DNA from 4 places in the Priestia sp. 179-F W1.4 NHS genome. Region 1 is predicted to be linked to each of the others. Evidence: predicted binding sites of a transcription regulator. Region 1 holds the regulator's gene; each other region holds the start of a gene.
What was found. The regulator Rex, encoded in region 1, represses fermentation and respiration genes when NADH is low (regulators of the CRP and FNR family bind a similar motif). The targets are predictions, from matches to a motif close to TTGTGAAATATTTCACAA.
Positions count from the first base shown of each region.

Region 2: ACH0CI_RS24155 (L-lactate dehydrogenase) is a predicted target of Rex. The motif match lies at 1,211-1,228, and genes of this name have one in related genera.
Region 3: ahlS (AhlS family quorum-quenching N-acyl homoserine lactonase) is a predicted target of Rex. The motif match lies at 4,228-4,245, and genes of this name have one in related genera.
Region 4: ACH0CI_RS19260 (AtpZ/AtpI family protein) is a predicted target of Rex. The motif match lies at 677-694, and genes of this name have one in related genera.

Region 1 is NZ_JBIQFF010000019.1:11,812-16,529, forward strand. It holds gene tatC (twin-arginine translocase subunit TatC) at 1-563, opposite strand, end outside; gene tatA (twin-arginine translocase TatA/TatE family subunit) at 579-764, opposite strand; gene ACH0CI_RS26620 (redox-sensing transcriptional repressor Rex) at 818-1,456, opposite strand; gene ACH0CI_RS26625 (ABC-F family ATP-binding cassette domain-containing protein) at 1,916-3,850, shown strand; gene tsaD (tRNA (adenosine(37)-N6)-threonylcarbamoyltransferase complex transferase subunit TsaD) at 4,106-4,718, opposite strand, start outside.
Region 2 is NZ_JBIQFF010000008.1:85,809-90,526, reverse strand. It holds gene ACH0CI_RS24160 (lactate permease LctP family transporter) at 1-167, opposite strand, end outside; gene ACH0CI_RS24155 (L-lactate dehydrogenase) at 230-1,186, opposite strand; gene ACH0CI_RS24150 (cation diffusion facilitator family transporter) at 1,519-2,394, shown strand; gene ACH0CI_RS24145 (methyl-accepting chemotaxis protein) at 2,536-4,554, shown strand; gene ACH0CI_RS24140 (RluA family pseudouridine synthase) at 4,592-4,718, opposite strand, start outside.
Region 3 is NZ_JBIQFF010000005.1:277,342-282,059, reverse strand. It holds gene ACH0CI_RS21940 (hypothetical protein) at 1-79, shown strand, start outside; gene ACH0CI_RS21935 (DUF3231 family protein) at 335-1,336, shown strand; gene ACH0CI_RS21930 (DUF805 domain-containing protein) at 1,497-1,844, shown strand; gene ACH0CI_RS21925 (iron-containing alcohol dehydrogenase) at 1,877-3,061, opposite strand; gene ahlS (AhlS family quorum-quenching N-acyl homoserine lactonase) at 3,117-3,965, opposite strand; gene ACH0CI_RS21915 (sigma-54 interaction domain-containing protein) at 4,287-4,718, shown strand, end outside.
Region 4 is NZ_JBIQFF010000004.1:146,362-151,079, forward strand. It holds gene ACH0CI_RS19255 (S8 family serine peptidase) at 1-610, shown strand, start outside; gene ACH0CI_RS19260 (AtpZ/AtpI family protein) at 908-1,129, shown strand; gene ACH0CI_RS19265 (ATP synthase subunit I) at 1,136-1,507, shown strand; gene atpB (F0F1 ATP synthase subunit A) at 1,526-2,236, shown strand; gene atpE (F0F1 ATP synthase subunit C) at 2,327-2,539, shown strand; gene ACH0CI_RS19280 (F0F1 ATP synthase subunit B) at 2,642-3,160, shown strand; gene ACH0CI_RS19285 (F0F1 ATP synthase subunit delta) at 3,157-3,702, shown strand; gene atpA (F0F1 ATP synthase subunit alpha) at 3,718-4,718, shown strand, end outside.

The DNA.
Region 1 (4,718 bases):
TGAGATAAAAACATAGGCGTTATAATTCCTAAACGCGTCAAAAACATAACGACGACAGGAAGCTGAAACAACAGGCCAAAAGGCAGTGTGAGCTGCATTAAAAAAGAAAAGTATTCATTAATGCCAATCACTTGGTTTACATTCAGCTCATCAGAAACGCGCGTCATAAAATCAACGACAAATGGAAACAACACAAAATAAGAAAAAGAGACACCGCCGATAAAGAGAAAAATGGAAACAGGAATATATCCAAGCGTTACCTTACGCTCTTTTTCATATAAACCAGGACTAATAAATGCCCAAAGTTGATACAGTGCAACAGGAGCTGCAAGTACACAGCCGATAATAACAGCAAATTGCATATAAATCTTAACTGGATCTGTTAACCGAAATGCATTCATCGTTAAATTCTTTGCCTCATCAGCATGCTGTAAATAGACAATAACCTTATCCGCTATAAAAAAGCCGCCAATTGTGGCAATCACAAAGAAAAATAAAACAATTAAAATGCGTTTTCGCAGCTCTCCTATATGATCATATATTGACATTTCTTGTTCGGTCATACTATGATCACCCTTTTACTCTTTGTCATCTACTTGACGCTGTTTATCTTTTTCACGATCTTCTGATGCACCGCTAGCGGCATGCTTAAACTCTCTAAGCGTTTGGCCCACTGATCTTCCTAGCTCCGGTAACCGTTTCGGTCCAAAAATAAGCAGTGCTACAATCGCAATAATAATCCAACTGCCTGCTCCAATCCCCATATTCCCACTCTCCTTATTAATTTAGACTTAAGGAAATCGTAACACAGTCCGCCTTATTCAACAGGATAATTTTTCAAAAAGTAGACGAGCGACTGTAATTCTACAGCAAGATCAATATGATGGAGTCGAATCTCATCCGGTACGTTTAAGCGTGCAGGAGTAAAGTTTAAAATTCCTTTAATTCCGCAACTCACTAAACGATCAGTAATTTGCTGAGCAACAGTGGCAGGAACGGTTAAAATCGCTACTGAGATGTCATCACTCATATAATCTTCCAATTGGTCAAGATGATAAACCGGCACGTCGCCTACTTTCGTACCTACTTTATCTTCTATCACATCAAAAGCGCACTCAATTTTGGTGTTATTATTTTTAATAAAATTATAATTTAAAAAGGCCGTTCCTAGATTCCCTACGCCAATCAGTGCTACTTTCGTTACTTCATCTTGGTCTAACGTTTTACGGAAAAATGTAAGTAAATAATTCACATTGTAGCCGTATCCCTTTTTTCCTAATGCACCAAAGTAAGAAAAGTCCCGACGAATAGTAGCAGAATCCACTTTCACTGCCTCACTTAACTCCGCTGATGACACACGCTGTTTACCAGAAGCATGCAAATTTTTCAAAAAACGATAATAAAGCGGCAATCGCTTAGCCGTTGCTTGTGGTATTTTTAATTGTTCAGTGTTCACGTTGTACCCCCTCAGTTCATGTATGTCATTACTAACATTTTCAAGTCATATTGCATTACCTTTCACAAAGCATCAACCGCTTTGAGGTAGCGCTTCCAATTCTCTCTCTTTTCTCATGTTTTATATATACTCCGCTTCACACCTCGACGGCTTTTGTCTATTCAGCACTCCTTAAAGTCGGTATGTAGAACGAAGCAATTAGCCCTTCAAAGGATCGGTTTGTTAGTCATGACGGATTTTTTTACATCCATCATAGATAAGTTCAGAGATGCACTTATCTCTTATTTTAACATAGTATCCTGTATAAAATGTGCAGGTAAAATCATTTTATTTCATGAATCAAAACATTCGCTTCATCATTTGTCCTTGTCCCTCTACAAATTACAAACGCTTGTAGGAAGAACTTGTAGTTAAAAATATGTTAAAATACACTATGGATATACTACTAGAGGTGAAAAAATGATTATTCTACAATTGAACGGTATTACAAAATACTATGGGGCAGAACCCATTTTATCGAATATAAAGTTAGAAGTACAATCAAAAGACCGCATTGCCCTAGTGGGACGAAACGGTGCTGGTAAATCAACTTTATTAAAAATTATTGCTGAGCAGCTTTCCTATGACAGCGGAGAAATTATTAAACCTAAGGGTGTTTCCATTGATTATATGGGACAAGATACAGTTCTTGAGTCAACACTCTCCATATGGGAAGAAATGATGACTGTCTTTGCTCCATTAAAGAAGATGGAAAAAGAATTACGTACGCTTGAAACGAAGATGGGTGATCCAGACATTTTTAATGATTCAGTTCAATACGAAAAACTAACCAAAGAGTATGATCAGCTTCAAGTAACGTTTAAAGATTTAGGCGGCTATCAGTATGAAGCGGATACACGATCTATTCTTCACGGTTTCCGTTTTTCAAACTTTGACTACAGCACCCCTATTTCCTCCTTAAGCGGTGGACAAAAAACGCGCCTGGCTCTTGCAAAACTGCTTTTAACAAAGCCTGATTTGCTTATTCTGGATGAGCCTACCAACCACTTAGATATTGAAACTTTAGCATGGCTGGAACAGTTTCTGCAAGGGTATGAAGGAGCTATTTTAATCGTTTCACATGATCGTTACTTCCTTGATAAAGTCGTAAATCAAGTGTATGAAGTCGTACAAAAAACAACGGTGAAGTACACGGGCAACTACTCTAAATACCTTGTACAAAAAGCAGAGCGATATGAAAAAGAGTTGCGTCAGTACGAAAAGCAGCAAGATGAAGTCGCAAAGCTGAATGATTTTATTCAGCGAAACATCGCCCGCGCATCGACTACAAAACGTGCGCAAAGCAGACGTAAACAGCTCGATCGAATGGAGTTAATAAATCGACCTAACGAAGGCGAAAAATCAGCTAGTTTTTCGTTTGAAATTGAACGTCAAAGCGGAAATGAAGTCTTAAATCTGGAAGATGTGTCTATCGGATATGATGAACACAACTATGTCGTCCAAGAGGCAAACCTTCGCATTAAAAAAGGGGAAAGCCTTGCATTGGTTGGTCCTAATGGCGTGGGGAAATCAACTTTATTAAAAGGCATTGTGGATAAACTCAGCTTCAAGACTGGAACCATTTCCTTTGGCTCAAATGTAATGGTTGGTTATTACGACCAAGAGCAAGCCAATTTAACGTCTAATAAAACCGTTTTAAATGAACTTTGGGATGACTACCCAGCCAAACCTGAAAAAGAAATCCGTACAGCGCTTGGAAATTTTCTGTTTTCAGGTGATGATGTACTGAAAATCGTTTCCACGCTCAGCGGTGGTGAAAAAGCACGTTTGGCTCTTGCGAAGCTTATGCTTCAAAAAGCTAACTTCTTAATTTTGGATGAACCTACTAACCATCTTGATTTAGATAGCAAACAAGTACTCGAGAATGCGTTAATTGATTACCCAGGGACTCTATTATTTGTTTCACATGACCGTTATTTTATTAATCGTATTGCCAATAAAATAGCAGAGCTATCTCCTGAAGGAGTAGAAGAATTTCTTGGAGATTATGACTATTATGTAGAAAAGAAAGCAGAAATAGAGGAAATCAAAGAATTAGAAAATATAAAAGCAAACGAAGAACGTACGGTAAAAGTAGATAAACAGTCCTATAAACAAGATAAAGAACAAAAGAAATTGATGAGACAGCGAACGCGCCGCATTGAAGAAATTGAAACTAAAGTAAACAAATTAGAAGCCGCCCAAGCGGCGAATGAAGAACTTCTTTGTGACCCTGAAATTTATCAAAATCACGAAGAAGTATCAAGATTAAACGGTGAAAATGAAAAAATTTCTTCACAGTTATCCACATTAATGGAAGAGTGGGAAGAATTACAGCTGCTTCTAGAAGAGTAGCCTATATTTTTGCGTATCTATTCATCCTATTTACTTGTTCATGCGCTTAAGAGCAAGCTTTATCCACTCTGTGAATAAATAGTGGATATCTGTCTGATTTTCATAATTAAAACTTGTTGATAACAGGTCCGTGTACTGAGTGCACGGACTTTTCCACATAATTATCCACAGTCAATTCTAAATTTATTGAATATTGTTGATAAATCATTTTTATCCACAAAAAAAGACGAATGAGAAATAAATCTCATTCGTCACTTACTCTTCCAAGTCCAAACCGGGGTTTGCATTTAATGACATATCTGAACGTTTTCCTTGAGCAAATCGTACGCTTGCTGCTGCTCCAATCATTGCGGCATTATCCGTACATAGAGATAGCGGCGGGATAATAAGCTCAATATTTGATAGGGGTTCAAATGCCTCTTCTAGCGCTGCTCTAAGCCCTTTATTAGCAGCAACTCCTCCTGCTAATAAAACTTGCTTAACGTTATATTCCTTTGCAGCTTTAATCGTTTTAGTTACTAACACATCAATGACACTCGCTTGAAAGCTAGCAGCAAGTGTTTGTGGAAGAATCTCTTCACCTTTTTGCTTCGCATTGTGGACAGTGTTAATAACTGCTGATTTTAATCCACTGAAACTAAAATCATAGGATCCTTCTTCTAGCCAAGCACGCGGCAAATCAATTAATGGCTCTCCTTCATGTGCAAGGCGGTCAATATGAGGTCCGCCTGGATATGGAAGGTTTAACGTGCGAGCTACTTTATCGTAGGCTTCTCCTGCTGCATCATCTCTTGTTTCACCGATCACTTTAAAATGACCGTGACTTTCCATGTATACAAGCTCCGTATGCCCGCCAGATACAACTAGC
Region 2 (4,718 bases), on a different contig from region 1:
ATAGCAATAATCATAGAAAGAAGTACCGTAATACCAGCAGCAATGTGTCCTTTTAATTTCAAAAGAGTTAAAGCAATAAAGAAAAAGATGATGGGGATGAGTGCAATTAGTGCAGAAAGCCAAATATTATTTAACGGATTATATACTTGAGTCCACGTCATATTCATACACCTCTACTACATATTTAAAACAAGGGAGCGGGGGAGTCCCCCGCAAAAATCTTTTGATGTTACACAAAAGCTCTGTCGCGAGTTTGCTTAAGAATGCTAGCAGAATGCTCGAGCTGCTGCTGTTCGTGAGGAGTTAAATTCAATTCAATAATTTGGCGCACGCCGTTTTTATTAATGATAGCCGGCACGCCGATATACACATCAGAAATACCGTATTGTCCTTCTAATAAAGCAGATACCGTTAAAATAGAATTTTCATCATCTAAAATAGCCTTGGTAATGCGTACAAGCCCCATTGCAATTCCGTAATAAGTCGCTCCTTTTCGATTAATAATATGGTAAGCCGCATCGCGTGTTTGTTCGAATAGATGCTGCATATCCGGCTCTTTTTCAATAGCAGCAGTATTGATAAAATGTTCGAGCTTCACACCGCCAATTTGCGCGTGGCTCCAAACAGGAAATTCCGTATCTCCATGTTCCCCCATAATATAAGCGTGGACGTTGCGAGAATCTACTTCGAAATAGTCGCTTAACAAGTAGCGGAAGCGAGCTGTGTCAAGAATCGTTCCTGAACCAATTACTCGTTCGTTTGGTAATCCTGATACTTTTTGTGTAACGTGTGCGAGAATATCAACTGGATTTGTTGCCACTAAAATGATGCCGTCAAATCCGCTGTTCATAATATCTTTTACAATGCATTCAAAAATTTTAACGTTTTTTTCAACTAGATCTAAGCGCGTTTCCCCTGGAGCTTGATTAGCGCCCGCTGTAATAACTACTAAATCAGCATCAGCGCAGTCTTTATAATCTCCAGCCCAGATTTTCATCGGTGTGGCAAATGGCATTCCATGATTGATATCGCGTGCTTCGCCTTCTGCTTTTTCTTTGTTCATATCGATTAACACTAATTCATTGGCAATACCTTGATTCACCATTGAAAAAGCGTAGCTTGAGCCAACAAAACCAGTTCCGATAACGGCAACTTTTCGTGTCTTTGGTGTAAATTGTGTTTTCATTTGTATCATCCTTTGAATTTTATTTTGTGATGTTTTTCACAATGTTAGTGTAACAAGAATAAATACCCTCGGCTGTGATAAAAATCACACCCTTAAAAAAATAGTAAACAATTCTACAGGTCGATTTAAAAAAGGGTTCTTCTACATGAAGTGCCACATTTAGAAAGATCTTAAACGTTTAAAGTGTTGAGTAAAGGCAACTTGTTTTGCAGAAAGCTAAAGAGTTTAACATTCTCTATTTGTATGTTAACAGCCAATAATGTTTCTATAGACCCACACGAAATCCATTTGTTACACTAAGTTTGCTTATTTTGAATAAAGGAGTGGAAGGGATGGAGAACTACTATGAGCAAGCCCAAAAAGGCGCTTGGGTTAGTATCTTATCATATATCTTTTTATCAGCATGTAAACTTATTATTGCGGGTGTCACCGCTTCCTCTGCTTTAAAAGCCGACGGTCTTAACAATGTTACAGATATTATTGCATCAATTGCCGTCTTAGTCGGCTTAAAAATCTCTAAAAAACCTCGCGATAATGATCATCCCTATGGACATTCCAGAGCGGAACATATCTCTTCACTTATTGCTTCTTTTATCATGATGGTCATAGGACTAGAAGTATTGGTCGACGCGGGTCAGTCATTATTTATGGACAAATCTGAAGCGCCTAATTTACTGGCTGCTTGGATAGGTCTTGGAGCGGCTGCTGTTATGGGTGGTGTCTACCGGTATAATAGTAAGCTTGCTAAAAAACTTGATAGCCAGTCTTTATATGCGGTTGCTAAAGATAATTTGTCTGATGCACTTGTGAGTATAGGGGCTGTTGTGGGAATTTTCGGCTCACAATTCGGCCTGCCCTGGCTGGACGTGGTAGCTGCTTTTGCTGTGGGAATTATTATTTGTAAAACAGCCATCGAGATTTTTAAAGAAGCGGCTCACTCCTTAACGGACGGATTTGATGAAGAAAAGTTAGGGCACTACAAAGAAAGCATTGGGCTTGTAGAAGGTGTAAAAGAAGTAGAAGATGTGAAAGCGCGCAAGCTTGGTAATCAAGTCGTGATTGATGTAACTGTTAAAGTAGATCCCCATTTAAATGTTATTAAAAGCCATGAAATTGCTGATCAAATTGAACATATGATGAACGATGAGCATCAGATTAAAGATACGCTTGTTCATATTGAACCTGATGCATACGAAAAGCAAAAATAAAACCAGCACGTTCTTTCGTTATGAAAGGATGGGCTGGTTTTATTTTTGGAGAAATTTGAAATAAATCACAAAAACTTCTTTAAAAATGAAAATGAAAAGCCGTTATTAGTAATATAAAGATTTTTGTAGAAGGGTGAGGGAATGAAGAGGTTAAGTGCAAAGCTCGTAGTATTTTTTAGTATTTTTATAGCTATTTTATTATTAGTTGTTTCAGGGGCTGTTTATCAATTTACCAAAACACAAATAGAAAAAGATGTAGAGATTCAGTCTCAAAGTCAAGTGAAAGAGTTAAAAGAAACGATTCATACGTACTTAGACATGTATAGTCGTTCTTTGCTGACGTATAGTGAAAATGATGTAATCGTTAATTTTGTTAAGCAGGAAGGAAATCAAACAAACCAAGAGAAAAATCCGTATTTTACATGGAATACGGTTCAAAAAGAGTTTACGCAGTTTAAAGAAAAATATCCAAACCTGGCACTTGAATACATAGGCACTAAAAATAAGGGAATGTATTCTGTTCCTAAGCAAGAGTACGGATCAGGTTATGACCCGACTTCAAGAGTTTGGTACAAACAAGCAATGGCATTACCTGATCAAGTAATTTACACGGATCCATATGAAGATGCAGCAACGAAAAAGACGGTTGTGACGATTGCAAAGGCTATTTTAGATCCAGATACTAAAAATGTGCTGGGCGTTATAGCTACTGATTTAGACTTAGATGCATTAAAAAACATTGTAGGTAAAGCAGAAGTAAATCACGGTGGATATGCATTTTTATTTGATCAAAATGGCACAGCGCTCGTTCATCCAACAGAAGCTGGAAAAAATTTAATGAATCAGCCATTTATGAAAAAAATGTACGAAGCAGACCGGAATAAAGATTTCATGAAGTATACCTTTCAAGGTGAAGAGAGAGTGATGGCATATGATACTCTCGAAGGAACAAATTGGAAGATAGGAAACGCCTTTATTTATAATGAAATGCTCTCAAGCGCTCATCATTTACTGAATGTGATTGTCTGGATTGCGTTAATTGGCATCTTATTATCAGTGGTGTTAACCATCTTTTTCTCAAGAATCATTACGAATCCGATTCGCCGCTTGAAAAACGAAGTAGCCAAAGTAACAGCTGGCGATTTAACAGTTCAGGTTCAGACGAAGTCAAAAGATGAAATTGGTGAACTTACTCATTTATTTAACGATATGGTAGCTAAAATGAAAACATTGATTGGCACGGTTCAGACGTCTGTTGAGACAGTAAAAACGTCTGTTGAAGACTTGAGTGCTGTATCTGAAGAAGCAACTGCATCCAGTGAAGAAATTGGCCGGGCTATCCATGAGATTGCCAGCGGCGCCACGCAGCAGGCTTCTGACGCTGACTCTACTAATCACAAAACGATGAGTTTATCTTCACAAATTGAAGAAGTCATTGAACAAAACGCCGAGATTAATAAAATGACGATTGAAGCTGTAACCATCAATGAAAAAGGCTTAAAACAAATGCAGCTGCTTCGCAACCAAACTACCGAATCATCTCAGACGATTCACGGTGTTCAAACGGTAATGGAAGAGTTAACAAGTAAGATGAAAGAAATTGAATCTATTATTTTTACAATTAATAGCATTTCAGATCAGACAAATTTACTTGCACTAAATGCTAGTATTGAAGCAGCTCGTGCAGGAGAACATGGCAAAGGATTTGCGGTAGTAGCTGAAGAGGTACGAAAACTTGCTGAACAGTCCTCTCAGGCTACTGAACAAGTTCGCCACACGATTGCAGCGATTCAAGGGGAAGTCGCGGCTGCTCGTGAAGAATGCAACCGGACAGAAGAACTTTCAAAATCTCAAGACTTTGTGGTAGGAGACACAGAACAAGCTTTTCGTGAAATTGCTACTACCATTGAGCAGGTGGCAGCGGCTGTCGAACATGTAACAAGCAGCATGGACAGCATTGATGAGCATAAGGAAGACGTGGTAGCGGCCATTCAAAGTATAGCAGCTATTGCACAGCAATCAGCAGCAGGAACGGAAGAAATTACGGCTTCTACAGAAGAACAAATTAGAGCTATTTCTACTGTTTCTCAATCGGCTGAACATTTGCAAGAGATTAGTGAAGAATTGGCGAACTTGATTCGTCAATTTAAAATTAAATAAAAAAGAGCGCCAATAACATATTGGCGCTCTTTTTTATTTAATAGGAAAACAAGTTGCTGTACGGTAAAAAAACCTGCTGATCTGGAGGTGCAACAGCTGACACGCGCTGATGTGTAAACGGGTGTATAAAAGAAAGCTTAATGGCATGTAAAGCTTGCTGCTGA
Region 3 (4,718 bases), on a different contig from region 1:
GCGTGTAAAAGATCAAGATATTATTCAATATCTAAAAAAATGCGGAAGCTACAAAAGAATTTCTGATACGATGGAATAAAAACGTTTTCTTTGAAAAAGCGCCTTTAATGAGAGGGGGCTTTTTTTGTTTCCTCCATTTAAAAGCGAGGGTAAATACATAGAATTCTTCCAATTTGTGCATAGTAAATGAAGCAGAATTAATTGAGGAAGAGACAGAGTTGTGTATCTGACTGCGGGGACGAATGTTAAGGTCTAAAATAAAGTCTTTATTACAGATACCCACTCTTGAATAAATGAAGATTTACGTATGTATCCCTAGCAGGAGGTTTAGTGCATGAGTCAAGAAATACCGTTAAGTTCAAGTGAAATTGCTACTCTTTGGATGACCTATCAGCAAAAGACAATGGTCCGAAGAATCTTAGAATATTTTATTGCACACGCAGAAGATGACCGAGCAAAAGAAATTATGCAAGATACGCATATGCAAGTGGTGAACTACATTGAAGATATCAAAAAAATTTTACAGAATGAAGGGGCAGCCATACCGGTAGGATACACAGAAAAAGACGTAAATGTCGGTGTTCCTAAGCTTTATGATAAGATGTTTGATATTATGTTTCTTCGCCTTTTAAAAGAAATTAGCATGGGGCTACATACGCTTCATTTAACCATGTCCTACAGAAAAGACATGATTTCACTATATAAAGAGCTTACCGCTTTCACGCAAAGTGGCTATGACAAATGTGTAGATTATCTTCAGGAAAAAAACGTGCTTCCAAGACCTCCAGCTGTTTCAGTACCTAAAACAGTGAAGTTTGCCGAAGGCACAGATTACATGAATGGAATCCATTTGTTTTCGAGTAAACGTGCATTAAATACTGTAGAGGTAGCACATATTTATTACGCTATTGAAAGCAACATTTTGGGCATGCAAATGATCACAGGGTTTGCTCAAGTAGCAAATGAACCTGAAGTGAAGAAGTACTTTGTAAAAGGAAAAGAGCTGGCTAAAAAAGTTGTAAGTGATTATAGCAAAATTCTTCTAGAGAGCGATATCCAGACGCCTGCGACGTGGGGTGCGAAAGCGACCGAGTCAAAAATAGCGCCTTTTTCAGATAAACTAATGATGTACTGCGTGAGTTTATTCTGCAGTTTCGGGCTGGGAAGCAACGCTTTGGGCACCGCGTTTAGTTTACGTGGAGATCTTCCTCTTACACTTGTCAGTACGGCCAAAGACATTTTAACATACGGGCAAGACGGGGGAAAAATCATGGCCAAAAACGGATGGCTTGAGGAACCGCCAAGTATGGAAGACCGAAATGATTTGATTAAATAGAAAAAGCATAATATATGAAGAAGACTTCTTTTTTTAAAGAAGTTTTTTCTTTTGGATAAAAAATGTCGTTATTTGTTCGTTGAACGGTTTGTTTTTTGAATAAAAAGGATATATAAACTATAAATTTACAATTATATGATAAAAAAGGAGGATGTTGCAGTTGAAATGGTACATAAAGGTGTTAAAAAATTACGGGGTATTTTCTGGTCGAGCAAGCCGAACTGAATACTGGATGTTTGTTTTAGTTAACTTTGTTATTTCATTTATTCTGTCTTTCATACAGTTCGTTATTGATAAGCCTCTTTTTCTGCCTATAATCTACTCGTTATTGATTGCAGTCCCTTCGTTAGCTGTAGGAGCAAGAAGACTCCACGATACGGGAAAAAGCGGATGGTGGCAGCTCATTACATTAGTTCCACTCATTGGCGGTATTTGGCTAATTGTTTTATTCTGTCAGCCTAGTGACCCTAAAGAGAACCGTTTTGGTACAACGGCTAAAGCAGCATAAATAGAACTCCCCCTTACACAAGGGGGAGTTTTTTAGTGCACAGGTTCTACTATAGCACCATCATACGCCGATTGGTAAATAGCTCGTATGTCTTTTTCATGAAGAGGCAAAGGACTGCGAGCGAGAATTCGTTTTTGCTGGACGCCATCTTCTGTCAGCTTTTGAAGGGCACTTTCTGGAATATCAAATCCGCGAAGGGTTTGAGGAATGCCTACGTCTTTGACAAGTGACTGCAGCTGTTTTACACACTGATAAGAAGCTTCTTCTGTTGATAAAGAGTTAGCGTTTCCGCCTAGTGCTTCAAAAATATCTCGCATCTTTTCCACACAGCTGCTGCGTATGTAACCCATCACATATGGAAGCAATACGGCGTTTGATTCACCGTGAGAAATATGAAACTGTCCACCTAACGGATAGGCAAGTGCATGAACACCGGCAACACCAGCGTTAAAAAAAGCAAGTCCCGCTAAATAGCTTCCGTAGCTCATCTGAGTTCGCGCTTCTTTATCTTTGCCATTTTCTACAGCTGTTCGTAAAGAAGAGCCGATCATGCGTATAGCCTTTAGTGCTAAGGCGTCTGTTGCTGGATTTGCATTTACTGATATATAAGCTTCAACGGCATGAGTTAATGCATCAACCCCTGTAGCCGCCGTTACTTTAGGAGGCACGCTCAGCGTAAGCTCGGGATCTACAATCGCGGCGTCCGCAAGCAAGTAGTCGTGGGTCACAACATCTTTTGTGCTTTCAAGAGACAGCACAGAAATATTCGTTACTTCTGAGCCCGTGCCGGAAGTTGTGGGAATTAAAATTTTAGGAAGACCTTTTTTTGAAATTTGTTTTGTACCAGTTAAGTTCAAGTATTCTTCTACAGCTCCGTCGTGAACGGCTAAAACGGCCGTAAGTTTTGCTAAATCTAATGCGCTGCCGCCGCCAACGCCAATGACTAAATCAAATTTTCGGCTTTTTGCGTAGGATACGAGTTTTTCACCGAGTGCTAAAGGCGGCTCTGGTGCCGTATCTGCATATACATCTACTTCGTATCCATTTTTAATGAGGGGAGAACTCACTTTATCCACAAGTCCAATGTCTTTTAACACGGGATCTGTGACAATTAAAATATGAGCAGGGTGATATTTTTTTACTTCCGGAAGCAGTTGCTGAAGTGATCCCCATCCTGTGTAGCTGAGAGGGGTGAAAACTAGTTTTGAAATGGTCATTTGTTTGCCCTCCGATTTATAGAAAATTTTTTTTATATTAAGCAGCTGCTTGATTTCATTCGTAATAACCTTCAGTAGATTTGCGGAACTGCTGAAATTGATTTGCATCGTGGCCAAACCAAACTTGCGAATTAGTTTCGTAGGCTAGACGGCGTATACGTTCAACTGTGTTTGCATATCCAAGAGAGTCGTAGATAATACCGGGTGGTTTAACAGGAGGACCATAGCTCTCAGCTGTATAGATTGTATCAGATGCTAAGATAATGCCACCTGTTTCAGGCAAATGAACATGAAGACCAAGCATACCCCAAGCATGTCCGCTTCCAAAATTCAAGACATTAATTCCTTCTGCCAGTTTGATGGTATCTTCGTTTCGTTTAATCGTTTTCCAACGAAGGTCATTTTTTATCCAGGCGTCAATGTCAGCCCAAATGTAAGCACCTTCTTTTTGATTGCGTGCATAAGACTGAAGAGTGCCGTTTAACTCATCTTCATGAACGATAACAGTGGCGTTAGTGAACAATTCTAAGCAGCCGGCATGATCAAGATGAAGGTGGGAGGCAACAACAAATTTAATTTCTTTAGGGTCAACCCCTAATTGTTCTAATCGATTTGGTAAATAACATTCTTCTGTAGCGGAGTAAGGAAACATTTGTTGAGTTGTTTCAGTCCAACGCCCTTGTGGTCCCATTGATTCAGGGTTGCAGGCTGTATCAAACAGAATTTTCCCTTCAGGATGATCAATTAATACAGTATAAATTGGAAACTCTACAAATTCCGTGGGTGCCTGAGGGTTCTTAACAGTTGCTGGGTTATGCATTGCAAGCATCCAGTTTTTATCCATTTGCATCGAGCCGTTGTCCATCACATAAAGCTTTGGGTTAGGTTTGATAATATTACACATATAATAGCCTCCTAAACGTAGTTGAATTTTTGTTTGCGCTTTCAAAATAGCTTTATACTACATTTACCCTATATGCTGGAGAGAATAATCCTTTTTAAAATGGATAGACTCTTTCCTATTCTTTCAACATACTAAACTGCAATTTTTATGCCAGTATTTGAAAAGTAAATATTAGCGCCGTTTTCCTTGGTTCTTATAACCAAGTGCTGAAAAAATTCACCGCTTTTAGAAGGAAAAAGGCTATTGTGCATTGAATGGTTAGTGGTGAAAAGTTTCACCATATGTTGGCGGGAATTCACCATAAGAAAGGAATGCGAAACAATGACTTCTTTTAAAGGGAAAAAAGATTTGACGAACGAAACGTTACAGGCCATCATTGAATTCTCTACGGACGGAATATATGTAGTAAATAAAAAGGGAATAACGATATATGTAAATGAAGCTTATGAAAAAATCACAGGAACAAATAAACGAGACGTATTAGGAAAGCATATGCAAACCGTTATCGATGAAGGATATATTGATCAATCTGTTTCCCTACTTGTGTTAGTAGAAAAACAGCAGCGCTCTATTATGCAAACTATTTCAAGCGAAAGAGACGTTATGGTAACAGGAAATCCAGTGTTTAACAAACAAGGTGAAATAGAGCTCGTTGTGACCACTGTACAGGATATTACACAGTTAAACGCAGTTAAAAAAGAGCTGTTAAAGGTAAAAGAGTTTTCGCATATGAATGCAAATAAATACGCTGTG
Region 4 (4,718 bases), on a different contig from region 1:
AGCAGAATCTTTGTTTTATCCATCTTCTTTATCTTTTGGTATTTTTACGCGTCCATCAAAGAAAGTTTTATCTTTTAAAATTGATAACCAGTCTGATAAAGCAAAAACGTATCGCTTAAACGTTCCAAAAAGGGATGAAGGAGTGAACTGGGATGTTCCATTACCCGTCACGGTGCCACCCCGTCAGACAAAAGAGATAGCTGTCACTTTATCGGTGCAGCCCCGTTTTAAAAATAAAGGTATATATGACGGATATTTGGAAATAAATGATTCACGTGAAACATTTTCGCTTCCCTATATGTATATGATTAGCATTCCAGATTATCCTCGTGTCATGGGATTGCAAGTAGCAGCGGAAAAAGAGAAAAATACGTATAGCTATGAACTGTTTTTGCCTGAAGGAGCAGATCAGTTAGGCGTCGCTCTTTTTGATAAGCAGTCTTTACAGTTTGTATCGTATTTAGATGTTGACGTGGATGTAGAAAGAGGCATGAGAAAACGAAAAATAACGATTGATGAATCGCTTGTACCAGGAGTGTACCAAATATTTGCATTTGTGAAAAAGCATAGACAAGAGCAGGTTGTACACAGTACAATAACGATTGAATGAACCTCTTTAAATGTTTTCATTTGAAGAGGTTTTATGTGTGGCAGAAATGTGAACAATAAGAAGAGATTGTGAAGTTTTTAGCTTAAACACATTGACATTAAATATACGCTATTGTATGCTTACAGGGAATATAAATGATAAGGTTTTCAACCTGTGAAAACCGTTGATATTTCTGCGTATTTTATTAGCTGTTTTTACCTTTTTTAGCAATTTTTTTTGCCTTTCTATCATATATTGAGCTATGAAAACGATAGAGAATTCGGAAAAAAGAAAATTTTGCAAAAGGGGTATGAGCTTATGAAAGATCGCAACCGTCATCCTTTGCAAGCGATGGCATTAGTGTCAATCATTCTATCACAGTTAGCAGGTTCAGTCTTAATTGGCTTATTCTCTGGAAGATGGGCTGATCAATGGCTTGACACCGAACCACTATTTTTGATTTTAGGCCTTCTTTCAGGGCTAGCAGCAGGTGTTTTTATGATGCTGCGGACAGTCCACCATTTTTTTTCAGGAGATTAATAATTCATGCAGGATTTGCAGCACGTTTTTCCAAGACTTCGTTCATACATATTGTATTTGTTAGCATTATACGTTCTCGGCTGGGGATTTACAAGTTATAAGGCTGTTTTTGCAGGTTTAATTTTAGGAACCGCCCTGAGTTTGTATAATTTGTGGAACTTAGTAAGAAAGTTTGAGCAGTTTGGACAGGCGTTGGATGAGGGGAAAAAGCCCCGTTCAATTGGGACTGTTGTAAGATTTGCAACAGCTGCTCTCGCAGTTGTGATTACCATCTCTTATCCAAAAACCTTTCATATTATTAGTGTAGTTGTGGGATTAATGACGTATTATGTTGTCATTATCATAGATTTAGTTGTTCAAAATATGCGTAGAAGATAGAAAGAGAGGTGAACACAGTTGGGTCATGAATCACCAACTATAGAGTTTCTAGGCCTTACTTTTAGTCAAAGTAACTTGCTTATGGTTACCGTAGCTTCTGTTATTGTATTCTTAATTGCAGTTTTATGTACTCGTACTCTTGCTATGAAGCCAAGCGGTGCACAAAACTTTATTGAATGGGTCTTAGATTTTGTTAAAGGACTCGTTAATAGCAATATGGATTGGAAAACAGGTGGCCGCTTTTTGACGCTAGGTGTAACTTTACTTATGTACATTTTTGTGTCAAATATGTTGGGTCTTCCATTCGCCATCGTGATTGACCATAACTTATGGTGGAAATCGCCAACCGCTGATCCAGCAATTACGCTGACGTTAGCCGTTATGGTAGTTGTACTATCACATTATTATGGTATTAAAATGCGAGGTTTCTCTGCATACACGAAAGATTACTTCAAGCCAATGGCATTTTTATTCCCGCTTAAGATTATCGAGGAGTTTGCCAATACGTTAACGCTTGGCCTTCGTCTTTACGGTAATATTTATGCTGGGGAAATTTTGTTAAGCTTGCTAGCTGGTTTAGCAACAACAGGCTTCCTAGGTACAATTGGAGCTGCTATCCCAATGCTTTTATGGCAAGGATTCAGTATTTTTGTAGGCGCAATTCAGGCCTTCATTTTCACAATGTTAACGATGGTTTATTTATCTCACAAAGTGAGTAGCGACCATTAATTTATAAAGCTTTGTTCAAGTAATACCCAATTTGGACAAAACAAAACTTAGTTAAACAAAATCATATATATTAAGGGAGGACTTTATAAAATGGGTTTAATAGCATCTGCAATTGCGATTGGTTTAGCGGCACTAGGTGCTGGTATTGGTAACGGTCTTATCGTTTCTAAGACGATTGAAGGCACAGCTCGCCAACCAGAAGCACGTGGTACATTAACTTCAATGATGTTCGTTGGGGTTGCCTTAGTTGAGGCGCTTCCAATTATCGCCGTAGTTATTGCATTCATGGTACAAGGTAAATAATAATGTGTTACATGTGGCGAAGATCATTCAAAAGAACCTTCGCCATTACTTTATGTCTTTAAGAAGTAAATTATATATGTGGAGTCTCTGAAGGGAGTGAACATGGCCGTGTCGAACATGTTTGTGTTAGGAGCAGCAGGCATTAATGGTGGAGATATTCTTTTCCAATTAGTGATGTTCCTTATCCTACTTGCGTTACTTCAAAAATTTGCGTTTGGTCCTGTAATGGGAATCATGAAAAAACGTGAAGAGCATATTGCCGGTGAGATTGATGAAGCAGAAAAGCAAAATGAGGAAGCGAAGAAGCTTGTTGAAGAGCAGCGTGAAATCTTAAAGCAATCTCGTCAAGAAGTGCAAGTAATGATGGAAAACGCTAGAAAGTCTGCAGAAGATAAAAAAGAAGAAATCATTGCAGCAGCACGCGAAGAGTCTGAGCGTCTAAAAGTTGCAGCAAAACAAGAAATCGAACAGCAAAAAGATCAAGCAGTTGCTGCGTTACGTGAGCAAGTTGCTTCATTATCTGTTTTAATTGCGTCGAAAGTTATTGAAAAAGAACTTTCTGAACAAGATCAAGAGAAGTTAATTCATGAATATATCCAAGAAGTAGGGGATGTACGATGAGTCAACCAGCTGTAGCCAAGCGCTATGCACTAGCTCTTTTTCAATTAGCAACAGAAAAACAGATGATCGATGAAATGCAAGACCAGCTACAAATCGTTGAAGAGGTGTTTGCTAAAACACCTGAATTAATGGATGTATTAACTCATCCAAAAATTACAATTGAGCGAAAAAAACAGTTTGTAAGTGAGGCATTTGCTGAACTTTCACCAACTGTTCAACATACGGTTCTTCTATTATTAGAGCGTCACCGCATTCAAATTGTTAGCCAAATGGTGCAAGAGTATCGTTTCCTAGCGAACGAAGTACGTGGCGTGGCAGACGCAACTGTTTATTCTGTCAAACCTTTAAGCGCAGATGAGAAACGAGCAATCTCGCAATCATTTGCTTCAAAAGTTGGAAAACATACGTTAAATATTTCAAATGTAGTAGATAAAAGCCTAATCGGCGGCGTGAAGCTTCGCATTGGTAATCGTATCTATGATGGCAGCATTAGCAGCAAATTAGAAACGATCCACCGAGGACTTCTTGCACACAGATCGTAGATAGGGGTGAAATTCATGAGCATCAAAGCTGAAGAAATTAGTGCGCTGATCAAGCAGCAAATTGAAAACTATCAGTCTGAGATTAAAGTGAGTGATGTAGGTACTGTTATCCAAGTTGGGGATGGTATCGCACGTGCTCATGGCCTCGACAATGTCATGGCTGGAGAACTGGTTGAATTTTCAAATGGTGTCATGGGAATGGCACAAAACTTAGAAGAAAACAATGTAGGTATCATTATTTTAGGACCATATACCGAAATTCGTGAAGGTGACGAAGTTCGCCGTACAGGACGCATCATGGAAGTTCCAGTAGGGGAGCAGTTAATCGGTCGTGTTGTTAACTCATTAGGTCAGCCAGTAGACGGCTTAGGCCCGGTAGAAACAACAAAAACACGTCCAATTGAAGGTGCTGCACCTGGCGTTATGGATCGTAAATCAGTACATGAGCCGCTTCAAACAGGTATCAAGGCGATTGACGCACTTGTGCCGATCGGCCGTGGACAGCGTGAGTTAATTATCGGTGACCGTCAAACGGGTAAAACATCGGTAGCAATCGATACAATCTTAAACCAAAAAGATCAAGATATGGTATGTATCTATGTAGCGATTGGCCAAAAAGAATCAACAGTCCGTAACGTAGTAGAGACATTACGTAAACACGGTGCTCTAGATTACACAATCGTTGTAACAGCATCAGCTTCACAACCAGCTCCACTATTATTCTTAGCACCATACGCTGGAGTAACAATGGGTGAAGAGTTTATGTATAACGGTAAGCACGTACTTGTTATTTACGATGACTTAACAAAACAAGCATCAGCTTATCGTGAACTTTCATTACTATTACGCCGTCCTCCAGGTCGTGAAGCGTATCCAGGGGATGTATTCTATCTGCACTCTCGTTTATTAGAGCGTGCGGCAAAGTTATCGGACGCAAAAGGTGGAGGTTCATTAACAGCTCTTCCATTTATTGAAACGCAAGCAGGAGACGTATCTGCTTATATCCCAACGAACGT